DNA from 2 places in the Yersinia massiliensis genome. Region 2 is predicted to be linked to the other one. Evidence: predicted binding sites of a transcription regulator. Region 2 holds the regulator's gene; the other holds the start of a gene.

Region 1 (6,760 bases), 1.7 Mb from region 2:
AGCTGCAATCATATCGACAGTGTAAATGCAAAAGCGGCCAATTGGCCGCTCGATAAAGAGTGAAATCTACCGCATTAATCAGTTCACTGCCCCTGATTATTGACCAATAACGGTGTCCCATTACCTGTCAGGGCGGTTTTATCGCCACTTTGATAGGCTGTAAACAAGGGTCCGTTACTTTGAGCATTTTTCAACACCCAGACACGGCCATAGTGGTTGTAGAAACCAGCGGCTTGCCCTGCCTCATGGCCAATCCCCTGATAAATATCAAAGTGTTGACCCTTAATTGCCCCCCCAACATCTAGCGCGACCATCAAACGCATCTGATACTGGCCAGTGAATTTCCCCTGATCATCCAGCAAAGGTACTTCAGCCAACAAGGTCGTACCCGGCGGGATCAACGAACGATCGGAGGCAACAGAGGCTTTTGCGATCAAAGGAACCGCGCTGGCGCCTTTCACAGGTGCGTACATTTCCGGTTTAAAGAAGACAAAGGACGGATTTTGCTCCAGTAATTCTCTGACTTCCGCTTCGCTATGTGTTTCTGCCCAGTGGCGGATAGCTTGCATCGACATATCGGCTTTAGCGACTTCTCCACGGTCAATCAATACCTTACCGATGCTACGGTAAGCATGGCCGTTTTTACCTGCATACCCGAAGAAGGTCAGCGGCCGCCCGTCGCCATAATCAACGTAGCCACTCCCCTGCACTTCCATCATAAAGTTATCTACCAACGAATTGGTGTACGCGATAATTAAGTTACGGTTATCCAATGCACCTGCATAAATTGAAGCACGATTAGGTAAGCGCCCCTTCCCTTTCGATGGCATACGATAAAGTGGATGGCGGAATTCGCCTTGTGGCGTATAGCGAGCTTGGAGCACCGGAGTGTAATAACCGGTAAATTGCACATTACCAAAGTTATCCACGCCTTCCATCTGGTAAGCATTCAGCCCAAACAGATGTAATTTGCTGGTATCAGCGCCGGCCAACATCCAGTTCTCAACTGCATTGAATGTACTACTATTACGGCCATACAAACCCGGTGAAGATTGATTAATCACTTTCACCTGATCAGAGTAATCTTTTGCGTTGACTGGCTTACCTGTCGCATTCGGTTCATTCACTAATCCTAGTGGCTGTTCCAGATGCCCATCTTTATATTGCTGCCCACGATCTGTTGGTCGCGATTGGCAACCCGCCAGAACAGCAATCATTATTCCACTCAGTAGGTATTTGCCCCAACGACTTGTCATCTCGCGCCTTCTCTTACTTATTTTATCTACCGGCGAACGATAACAAACGCCTATGGATAAAGGAATCAGCAGGCGGAAAAAAATCCCTTGATGCCGTTGTGGGGAAAAAGGGAACAGATAGTGGATAAATTAATCGAAAAACGCTATTTACCTAAATTAAGTGGCAAAAATACTTGCAACAGATCTCATCCAGAGTATAGTGCGCTCAATCGGACGCGGGGTGGAGCAGCCTGGTAGCTCGTCGGGCTCATAACCCGAAGGTCGTCGGTTCAAATCCGGCCCCCGCAACCAACCGATACTGGCTACCAGCAGTATCAAATATCGTCCGACAGTCTTGAAACTTAAGGTTTAATAAGTAGAATAGGCGATTAGCAGTAATTGAAGTAAAAGTGTAATGACGGACGCGGGGTGGAGCAGCCTGGTAGCTCGTCGGGCTCATAACCCGAAGGTCGTCGGTTCAAATCCGGCCCCCGCAACCAATTACACAGCAAGATAGAAAAAGTATTAAGACGGACGCGGGGTGGAGCAGCCTGGTAGCTCGTCGGGCTCATAACCCGAAGGTCGTCGGTTCAAATCCGGCCCCCGCAACCAATTCTTAATGACTTAGCTATCGACATCAGACACCCTCAAGGGTGTTTTTTTGTTTCTAGTGCCTGCAACTGTCATTTATCACTGCCTTTCAATTATCAACCGCCTACTGAGTATCAACAACCTACTGGGTATCAAGACCCTATCGAGAGTCGTCGGTTGCTAGCGTCAGTAAGCGGTGGAACGACCAAACAAGGGTCATGCCCCTGCTCGATATTAATCTCCCAGCGGTTACACCCGCGCCATTGCCCCACCATTAGCGAAATAGGCTTTGATGCCAGCAAAAATAGACTCAGCAACTTGTTGCTGAAAATGACTGGTGCGAAGTTTCCGCTCTTCTTCCAGATTACTGATAAACGCCGTTTCAACCAGAATTGATGGAATATCAGGGGCTTTTAAAACCGCAAATCCTGCTTGATCGACACTGTTCTTATGCAGCTTATTTATTTTACCCATTCGATTGAGCACTTCTTTGCCAAACTTCAGGCTGTCACTGATCGTCGCCGTTTGCAGTAAATCAATCATGGTATGGTCTAAATAACGATCTCCGCTCTTGCTGACCCCGCCGATTTGGTCTGCCTCATTTTGCGTTTGGGCCAAAAATTTTGCAGCCGTACTGGTTGCGCCCTTGGTTGAAAGCGCAAATACGGAAGATCCTCTGGCAGCCTGACTGGTGAATGCATCAGCATGGATCGAAATGAATAAGTCTGCACGTTGCTTACGGGCTTTTGCTACCCGCACTTTTAGCGGGATAAAAACATCTTCATTGCGGGTCATGAACACTCGCATGTTGGGTTCTTTCTGAATCAATGCTCGTAACCGGCGAGCAATTTGCAGCACGATATCTTTCTCGCGTGTCTTATTTCGCCCAATGGCTCCTGGGTCTTCGCCACCATGACCAGGATCCAGCATGATAACAATTGGCCTATCTCGTCCTGCTTTACCGGCTTTAGGTGCCTCTGCGGGTAAATTACGTTCAACGTTCCCTTTATTATAATCTTCCAATAATGCCAGTAAGGGGTCATCTTCAACCGAGGTACTGCCCTGCTCCGGATATAAATCCACGACCAAGCGATTGCGAAATTTTGCGAAGGGTTTCAACGTAAATAACTGTGGACTGATGCTTTGCTTTAACTCTAAAACCAGCCTGACGGTATTTTTATCAAACTGCCCAACACGAGCCTGCTTGAGGTAAGGGTCACTAGACTGAACCTGATTGCTGATCTCTTTCAGGACGCTGTCAAGGTGAACGCCCTCAATATCAACCACAATGCGATCAGGATTTTTCAGCGCAAACTGTTTATATTTCAGTGGAGTACTGGATTCTAACGTCACTCGAGTATAGGTCGAAGAAGGCCAAACTCTGACAGCAATAATGTGTGAGGAAGCAGCAAATCCAACCCTGCTGACACTCAGCATCCAGGCTGCGGCGGCACCTTGTAATAGACGGCGACGCCCAGAATTATGATTTGAATCTGCCATGTAACTCCAAAGTAACTACCAATATATGAATAAAAAACAAACAAAAAAAGTTTATGAGGAAAAACTTTAACGAATCAATCCCATGCTGTCATTAGAAAAACATTTTTTTACGTTATTCAACTTACTAATACATACCCGCCATATATATGCATTTGATCGTAATTTGTTGCTTGCCATCTTGGTCAAAAAAGAATAAAAATACAAAAATATCGAATAAAAATTCAATGAGGGTCTGCCGTGAAGGAACGTAGTACTGAACTGGTCCAGGGATTTCGTCACTCAGTTCCCTATATCAATGCGCATCGTGGCAAGACCTTTGTCGTTATGTTGGGTGGTGAAGCGATTGAACATGAAAACTTCACTAGCATCGTTAACGATATCGGTTTACTGCATAGCCTTGGTATTCGGCTGGTTGTTGTTTACGGAGCACGCCCACAAATCGATAGCAATCTGGCGCAGCATCACTACGAGCCAATTTATCACAAACATACTCGAGTAACAGATGCCCGCACACTGGAAATGGTTAAGCAGGCTGCTGGTTTATTGCAGCTAGATATCACGGCCAGATTATCCATGAGTTTGAATAATACTCCGCTACAAGGTGCGCATATCAATGTGGTCAGCGGTAACTTTATTATTGCTCAGCCATTAGGTGTCGATGATGGTGTCGACTATTGCCATAGCGGGCGTATTCGGCGTATTGATGAAGAAGCCATTCATCGCCAATTGGATAACGGCGCGATCGTGTTATTAGGACCCGTTGCCGTCTCAGTCACGGGTGAGAGTTTTAATCTCACGTCAGAAGAAGTCGCGACACAGTTAGCCATCAAACTTAAAGCAGAAAAAATGATCGGGTTTTGCTCATCCCAAGGGGTGACAGATAACGAAGGCAACATTATTTCAGAGCTGTTCCCCAATGAAGCTCAAAAACGAATCGAAGATTTAGAACAAGAAGGGGACTACAACTCAGGAACAGTGCGTTTTCTACGTGGTGCGGTCAAAGCATGCCGTAGTGGTGTGCGCCGCAGCCATTTATTGAGCTATCAGGAAGATGGCGCACTGGTACAAGAGTTGTTCTCTCGTGATGGTATCGGTACACAAATTGTGATGGAAAGTGCGGAGCAAGTCCGCCGTGCGACCATTAATGATATTGGTGGAATACTGGAATTGATCCGTCCGTTGGAACAGCAAGGGATTTTGGTTCGTCGCTCACGCGAGCAGCTTGAGATGGAGATTGATAAATTCACTATTATTGAGCGAGATAATCTGACGATTGCCTGTGCTGCACTTTATCCATTCCCAGAGGAACAAATCGGTGAAATGGCCTGTGTTGCAGTCCATCCGGACTATCGCAGCTCCTCACGTGGTGAAATGCTCCTCAAGCGTGTAGCAAATCAGGCGCGCCAAATGGGCCTTAAAAAACTGTTTGTACTAACTACCCGCAGCATTCACTGGTTCCAAGAACGTGGCTTTACCCCTGCTGAGGTTGAGGTTTTACCCGTTCAGAAGCAGGAGTTATACAATTATCAGCGGCGTTCAAAGATTCTGCTGGCTGATTTGTAGATTCTGTTGGTTGATGTGACAATCTTGAGAGCGCTCGTTCTGATTCGATGGCTTTGTTTTGAGTCAAAAGTTAATGTCGTTCATGAATGGAATTTGAGGGGCTTTCGCCCCTCAGCTTAATGTCTTCAGCTCATTTAACCGATCGACTAATCCGCTGCGACGCTGTGTGGGTGTTCGTATCGCATGACTCAAAACCGCATCGTTACAATACAGGGTCAACCGCTGGCGAGCGCGGGTTATCGCGGTATAAACCAGTTCACGAGTCAGCACTGGCATAATAGTGTTAGGCAATACTAATGCCGTGTGTTCGAATTCTGAGCCTTGGGATTTATGAACCGTCATCGCATAAGCGGTTTCATGGTTGGGGAGGCGGCTAGGTTGTACCGACTTAATGTTGCCATCGGGTAGCTGGAAGTGTACGCGTAACTCGCCTTCTGAATCATATAACGCGATGCCGATATCACCATTGAACAGGCCAAGCGCACTGTCGTTAAGCCCAATCATCACTGGCCGGCCAACATACCAACGCCCATTGGGTCCTGATGCTCGCTCAATTAGCCTCTTACGATGTAACAACTGCTCAATTCGTTCATTTAATCCGCTAACACCAAATGGGCCACTTCGTAGAGCACACAGCAGTTGATAACGACCAAAAGCCGCTAACACATCAACAGCCCGAGCTCCTGATGTCGCCAATTGAAGATAATGCTGATATCCCGTCACACAGTCTTCTAGCAATATCTGATAATCATCTGAATCGGCCAAAGGGAAGCTCTCAATATCTGAGTAAGAGCCGCTTAAAACGGATAATGCATGTTGATACTTACCCGTATTAACCGCTAGAGCGAGCTGCCCAATGCCCGATTTTTCATCGAAACGGTAGCTTTTACGTAGCAGACATAAACTATCGCGAACATTAATACTATCTTTAGAGACATCTCCGATAGGGATGATTCCCGTTAACGTACACCCCGTTAAACGGGCTAATTCTTCAGCTCGCGACTCGCTGTAACCCCACTCGGCAAAACGGCAAATATCACCCAATACAGCACCCGCCTCAACCGAAGCCAACTGATCACGATCCCCCAGAAAAATAACCTGTGCTTTTGCGGGCAGAGCGGCAATTAACCGCGCCATCATGGGTAAATCCACCATGGATGCCTCATCAACCACCAGCACATCAAGGTTTAGCGGGTTACCACGGTGATAACGCAAACGCTGGCTGTTAGGCTGCGCACCCAACAAACGATGCAACGTCGATGCTTGATCCGGAAATAACTGACGTTCAGCCTCGGTTAATGAGAGTTGCCCAATGGCATGGCCCAGTGACTCTGTTAATCGCGCAGCGGCTTTGCCCGTTGGTGCAGCGAGTTGGATGCGCAGACGTTGCCCCTCACTCAGTTGTATCAGCGCAGTCAACAATTTAGCTACCGTCGTTGTTTTCCCTGTACCTGGACCACCCGAAATGACGGAAATACGACGGGTAGCCGCAACCGCGGCCGCCACTTTCTGCCAGTCAACATCAGTATCAGCCAAACCAAACAGGCGGTCTAACGTCGTTCTTAAGAGTGTTTCGTTTATCTCTCTAGACTCATGAATCCTTACCAGCGTACTGTCGCTAGCAATGAACCGAACAACATCACCTTCGTATTGCCACATACGTTGCAGATATAAACGGCCATTTTGCAAAACCAAGGGGGTTGGCTGTGACCCATCACTGACAGCGAGTGAGCTTTTGAGCACTTGTGTCCAACGTGCTTCATCAGGCGCACCGGCGGCTTGCCACAGCTCTTGTGATAATGCAGGCTGCCGACCACCCAATAATTGCTCGGGTTGTAAATAGCTTAAGGGTAAGCAAACATGGCCAGCCC
Region 2 (6,760 bases):
TTCTGCCAAGAAAGCCATTGGATTGCATTCATAGAGTAAACGTAGTTTTCCCTGTGGATGGCTAGCAGTACTTGGGTAGATATAAATACCACCTTTCAACAAATTACGATGGAAGTCGGCAACCAGCGAGCCAATATAGCGTGAGGTATAAGGCCGCTTAGTGGCTTCATCCTGCTCTTGGCAATACTTAATGTATTTCTTCACGCCTAATGGGAATTTAATGTAATTCCCTTCGTTGATGGAATACATGCAACCGGTTGCGGGATAGCGAACCTTTTCGTGGGACAAACAGAAAACACCCAGCGAAGGATCATAGGTAAAAGCATGCACACCGTAACCTGTGGTATAGACCAGCATGGTTGAAGAACCATAGACTACATAGCCTGCTGCAACTTGCTTGGTGCCCGGTTGCAAAAAGTCAGCTTCAGTAATAGGCACCCCAAATGGGGTAATACGACGATAAATAGAGAAAATTGTACCGACGGACACATTCACGTCGATATTTGAAGAGCCATCCAATGGATCCATCAGAACGACATATTTGGCATTTTCTGCCCGTCCACCGTCAAAGATAACAATGTCATCTTCTTCTTCTGACGCGATGCCGGCAACTTCACCACGTGCTTTCAGGGCCGCTTTCAATTTTTCATTGGCAAACAGGTCCAGTTTCATCTGGTCCTCGCCTTGAATATTGGAAACACCACTGGCACCTAAAATATCAACCAAACCAGCTTTGTTGATATCACGGTGAATAATTTTTGCGCCGAGTTTGATTGCTGAAAGTAATGCAGTTAATTCGCCGGTGGCGTGAGAGAAGTCTAGCTGTTTCTCAACGATGAATTCGCCTAACGTTTTCATGACACAATCCCTGAATCTACGGTTAAAAATCGATTTATTAACGAACAACTCATCTGATGGCAGCAGTGTAGCCCAAAGATAAGAATGATTCATAGGCAATTCCATTTCTTCTCTTTGATTCTGAGCGGTAGAATGGTGACAAATTCGAAGCTGATTAATACGGAAGATTTATGCGCATTCACATATTAGGTATCTGCGGCACTTTTATGGGCGGCTTAGCGATGCTGGCACGTTCATTAGGTCATGAAGTGACGGGAGCGGATGCTAACGTGTATCCGCCGATGAGCACACAGCTGGAAAATCAAGGGATCGACTTGATCCAAGGATATGATCCAGCTCAACTGGATCCAGCACCGGATTTGGTGATCATCGGCAATGCCATGACTCGTGGTAATCCTTGCGTCGAAGCTGTATTAGAACAAGGCATCCCTTATGTTTCAGGGCCGCAATGGCTGCACGACCATGTATTGCCGGAGCGCTGGGTATTGGCGATAGCCGGTACGCATGGCAAGACAACCACCGCGGGTATGGTCGCTTGGATATTGGAATCTTGCGGCTACGAGCCCGGTTTTGTTATTGGTGGTCTACCGGGTAATTTCGATGTCTCAGCCCGTTTAGGTAACAGCCCATTTTTTGTGATTGAAGCTGATGAATATGATTGTGCCTTCTTTGATAAACGCTCTAAATTTGTTCATTACAGCCCAAGAACGCTAGTGATGAATAATCTTGAGTTTGATCATGCGGATATCTTTGATGATCTGAAAGCCATTCAAAAGCAATTCCACCATCTGGTACGTTTAGTGCCGGGTACCGGTAAAATCATCCTGCCGGACAATGATAATCATCTGAAGCAGGTGATGGCGATGGGGTGCTGGAGCGAGCAAGAGCTTGTTGGTGAAACGGGGAGCTGGTTTGCGCGTAAAGTTTCAACTGATGCTAGCGTCTACGAAGTGCTTCTCGATAATGAATTAGTCGGTGAGGTTAACTGGTCACTGGTGGGCGAGCATAATATGCACAATGGGCTGATGGCCATCGCTGCTGCTCGCCATGTTGGGGTGCAACCTGCGGATGCTTGCCGTGCATTAGGTGGTTTTATTAATGCCCGACGTCGGCTGGAGTTACGCGGTGAAGCCCATGGTGTCACGGTTTATGATGATTTTGCGCACCACCCAACGGCCATTCTTGCGACCTTAGCGGCATTGCGCAGTAAAGTCGGTGGAACTGCACGTATTTTAGCTGTTTTAGAGCCACGTTCTAACACCATGAAATTGGGGCTATCCAAGAATGAGTTGGCACCTTCATTAGGCCGTGCAGATGAAGTATTCCTGTTCCAGCCTCAGCATATCCCTTGGCAAGTTGTTGAAGTCGCAGATGCTTGTATTCAACCTACGCATTGGAGTGCTGATATCGATACGTTAGTCGATATGGTTGTGAAAACGGCTCAACCCGGAGATCATATCTTGGTCATGAGTAATGGTGGTTTTGGCGGGATTCATGATAAGTTACTGAGTTCATTAGGTAAAAAATCAGCCTTAGAAGCGCAATCTCAAGATTAAGCCAGATAAAAAAAGCCCCCGCAGAGCGGGGGTAAAAGGGGTCGTCGGATAGACGACGAGGGATTATTCCTTTGCGGGCTCTACTGGCTTAGCTCACCACATCAATTCATACTCTATTCAATAAGCTGAAAAAGACTTTTTATGTCTATTTTCAACTGATTGAATAAACCATCAAGCTCGAAAGTATGCCCCTTATATCGGGGGCATATACTTTCATTTCTAGCAAAAAATCTTATTTATAAGCTTTCGCAGTGGCGTGCCAGTTATTCTCTTCGCGTACTTCAATGACTTTAAACGCTTTAGCGCCCATAGCATCAGCTTTATCAGACAGTGCCTGACGAATATCAGAAGGTGCGCCATTAAGACCACTCACTGTAATTGTACCTACTGCTTGCATATTGGCAGCTTGATTATCATTGATGGAATCAGCTGCAAAAACACCGAAAGACAGTGCAGATAGAACGCTCAGCGTTGCGATAGTTGTTTTAATTTTCATTTTATTGCCTCTATTTGTTCTTCTATTACTGGGGAATAAGTGTGATTTACATCACGAAAATGAGTATACATCTAGTAACGTAGGATATTAATAGCTGACTAATAATATTTAAGGTCACTTTCGCGGTGGTGACTAATTTTTAATAACGAAAAGGAATAAAAAATGATTAAAAAACAACACATCTTAGTTAAATTTTAATATTTTCAATTGGATAAGTGTTTTTGACTAAAAGTGCGAAATGGAGTGGTGATTTTGACCGATAATGTAGTTGTGGAAGAGATATATGATTGCTTTTTGTGTGAGTGGTAGTTAAATGCACTGTAAAAATAGTGCCAATACAGAGAGTGATAACAGAGAGCGAAGGAGCTAAAAGAAATAATGCGGCACAGAAAGGGCCGCATGATATACGCCGAAACTAGCGGAGGGATTAAAGCTCTTGCTCAAACAACCCGAGGATAGCTTCATGTAACTGCTTAACGGTAAATCCTCTGGCCGGCGTTGTAAATATTGTATCATCGCCAGCAATACTCCCTAGAATGCCTTCAGCCTTGCCTAATGAATCCAGCAGACGGGCAATCAGTTGGGCTGCACCAGGGCTCGTATTAATCACCACCACTGACTCATTGTAATCAACATCTAAGACCAAGTTCTTTAGCGGGCTACTGGTTGTTGGTACACCCAGTTCAGCAGGCAAGCAATAAACCATCTCCATTTTTGCATTACGCGTTCTGACGGCACCAAATTTAGTCAACATACGCGAAACTTTGGATTGGTTTATGTTTTCAAACCCTTCTTCCTGCAAGGCCAAAACGATCTCACCTTGAGAACTGAATTTCTCTTCTTTCAATAACGCTTTGAACGCCTTGATAAGATCTTCTTGTTTTGCGGGATTACGCATTTGTTATGCCCTGAGTAGTCAATAGTGAATAGGATTATTATGCATATAAATGAATTTTTATTCAACATGACTCTGTGGTATTGGCGATAAAAGCATTGATATCAAAGTATGGCGAAATTTTAACTCCATCATACTGTTACAGTTATGCTAAATCAGCATTTATGAGATTCTTCTTGAGTAACCAAAATGTTATTAAAATGATGTTGTTTTGGTGTTGCGGAAGGGTGTAATGTAACCGCGGATTAACCTGTCATGAATACGCCAGTAAATTTTAGAAGAATGTGCGCTATATCATTAACGAATAAGCGATTTAATCTAAAATACATAAGCCCTATGCGCCTTTTTAATGCGTGATATCTCAATCTGACTGTTAATAGATTGTGTTTAAAATTACAATAAATTAAGGTGCGTAACTAGATGAATTCACGGCAAATTTAAATTAAATATAATAAGGAGTATAGGATGAAAGTTGCAGTTCTCGGTGCCGCTGGTGGTATCGGCCAGGCCCTCGCTCTTCTACTCAAGACCCAGCTTCCTTCAGGTTCAGACCTTTCTTTATATGATATCGCGCCAGTGACGCCTGGTGTTGCGGTTGATCTGAGCCATATCCCGACCGCCGTTAATATTAAAGGCTTCAGCGGCGAAGATGCTACCCCAGCGCTGCAAGGGGCCGATATTGTTCTGATTTCTGCTGGTGTTGCTCGTAAACCAGGTATGGATCGCTCAGATTTGTTCAATGTTAATGCCGGTATTGTTCGTAATCTGGTTGAACAAATCGCACGTACTTGCCCTAACGCCTTAATTGGTATCATTACCAACCCAGTTAATACGACTGTTGCGATCGCGGCAGAAGTACTGAAAAAAGCGGGTGTATACGATAAGAATAAGTTATTCGGTATTACTACACTGGATACTATTCGCTCGAACACTTTCGTTGCTGAATTGAAAGGCAAACAGCCTCAGGATATCGAAGTTCCTGTTATCGGTGGCCACTCTGGCGTCACTATCCTGCCATTACTGTCACAAATTCCAGGCATTAGCTTTACAGAGCAGGAAGTTGCTTCTTTGACTAAGCGTATCCAAAATGCAGGGACTGAAGTTGTTGAAGCAAAAGCCGGTGGCGGATCCGCAACACTGTCCATGGGTCAAGCTGCGGCACGTTTTGGCCTTTCTTTAGTTCGTGCTCTGCAAGGCGAAAGCAATGTTGTTGAATGTTCTTACGTTGAGGGCGATGGCAAGTATGCCCGCTTCTTTGCTCAACCAATTTTGTTGGGTAAAAACGGTGTTGCTGAGCGTAAAGACATTGGCAAACTAAGTGCATTTGAGCAACAAGCGTTGGAAAGCATGCTTGATGTATTGCACCAAGATATTGAGTTAGGCGAGAAATTCGTTAACAACTAATTCTTTAGCAACTAAGATGTTACGACAATGGTGTTGCAGTCGCAGCTTTCTATTTGGCGGGCTTGTTTGAGTCAGTTGGTTGGGGAGCTGTAGTTTTACTACTGGCAGCAACGCCAATAGCTCTAGGTATAGTAATACGATGTAGAAATAGGGGAGTACACCCCCCCTAGAATGAGATGATCAACCGCCGAAGCTATTCATCGGCGGTTTTTTTATGCAGAAACATTGACCTGCCTTATCCTCACTTTTCGATCAAGAAGTGCGCCTGTTTTAGAATCAAAATAACGTGTTGGCCAGATTTCGGAAGGATGAATGCTCAGACATTCCGCAATTAACCATTCCCCCTTTGGCCAGGGGCGAGTCAATGCATTCGCAAGTGTGGATGAGCTTAATCCCGCTTTACGTGAAAGTGCCGCCAGAGTCGTCCCCTCCTTCCGTAGTGCAGCAATGATGTCCGCTGGGTGCCAATCCGATTTCCTTAAAATCATCTTTAATCCTTTTTTTTTCTAAGCAGCTGACGCGTTAGTGATATAAATAACGGTACATTGTTAATTGGAACGTGAACACAAAGTGAACATTTAGAAAGATCATAGCATTTATTTTCTTAAAAATTTCAAATGTTTTCTAAATATTCTTTTTTTGTGTCACAACGCATATTAGGAAGCAACGCCATGAAAAAAGAATGGTTTGCCGCTAAGGAATTGGCAGGTCTTGAGGGGTTACCGTCATCACCACAGGGAATAAACCTCATGGCTAAACGTGAGGGATGGGAACAGCGTCGCCGTCGAGGAGTACAAGGGAAGGCGGTCGAATATCATGTAGAAAGCTTACCTAGCAGTATAGTGAATTCATTGCAGCTACGGGAAGAACCAGCGCAATATATGCCGACGCGACAGGATCCCGTAAACATATGGATTGAAGCCTATTATCAACTTACTGAGGCTGAACGCGCACAAGTCATCGCATTCTTGTTGCGTGAAGGTGTGGGTACGCTGATGAAGCGTTTGGTTTGATGCCGGGAAGTGAATGAGATAGGGAAGGAGAAACTCGGGCAAGAAAGCCCGTAGTTTCTTTAAAGTTTCTTAAAATGAGCGTTGTACTGCAATGTGCGCTAATCCTTCAAGTGCCAGACGATACTCACTTTCAGGTAGAACTTGCAGTGCAGCGATAGCTTTATCCGCCTCTTCTTCAGCACGTTGACGGGTATATTCCAGTGAACCACATTGCTGCATAGCAGCCAATACGGGCTCAAGTAAATGACGGCCATTACCCTGTTCGATCGCTTGCCGAATCATTGCTTCTTGCTCTGGTGTACCGTTACGCATTGCGTGCAGCAAAGGTAACGTCGGCTTGCCCTCATTTAGGTCATCACCGGTATTTTTGCCCAGAGTGGTACCATCGGAACTGTAATCCAGTAAATCATCAATGAGCTGGAAAGCCGTCCCCAGATAGCGACCATAATTTTGTAGGGCGAGCTCTTGTTCCTCATTGGCATTCGCCAACACGGCAGCTGATTGTGAAGCGGCTTCGAACAAACGGGCTGTTTTGCTG

The links. The regulator ArgR, encoded in region 2, controls arginine synthesis, uptake and breakdown. The targets are predictions, from matches to a motif close to ANTGAATAAAAATACANT.
Positions count from the first base shown of each region.
Region 1: the regulator ArgR is predicted to act here: its motif matches at 3,535-3,552, upstream of argA (amino-acid N-acetyltransferase).

Region 1 covers NZ_CP028487.1:1,038,364-1,045,123, reverse strand. The annotation lists gene mltA (murein transglycosylase A) at 84-1,256, opposite strand; tRNA gene DA391_RS04735 (tRNA-Met) at 1,471-1,547, shown strand; tRNA gene DA391_RS04730 (tRNA-Met) at 1,659-1,735, shown strand; tRNA gene DA391_RS04725 (tRNA-Met) at 1,771-1,847, shown strand; gene amiC (N-acetylmuramoyl-L-alanine amidase AmiC) at 2,076-3,326, opposite strand; gene argA (amino-acid N-acetyltransferase) at 3,564-4,889, shown strand; gene recD (exodeoxyribonuclease V subunit alpha) at 5,001-6,760, opposite strand, start outside.
Region 2 covers NZ_CP028487.1:4,307,920-4,314,679, reverse strand. The annotation lists gene fbp (class 1 fructose-bisphosphatase) at 1-858, opposite strand, end outside; gene mpl (UDP-N-acetylmuramate:L-alanyl-gamma-D-glutamyl-meso-diaminopimelate ligase) at 1,029-2,414, shown strand; gene yhcN (peroxide/acid stress response protein YhcN) at 2,647-2,910, opposite strand; gene argR (transcriptional regulator ArgR) at 3,338-3,808, opposite strand; gene mdh (malate dehydrogenase) at 4,271-5,209, shown strand; gene DA391_RS19930 (helix-turn-helix domain-containing protein) at 5,422-5,697, opposite strand; gene DA391_RS19925 (DNA-binding protein) at 5,881-6,222, shown strand; gene ispB (octaprenyl diphosphate synthase) at 6,292-6,760, opposite strand, start outside.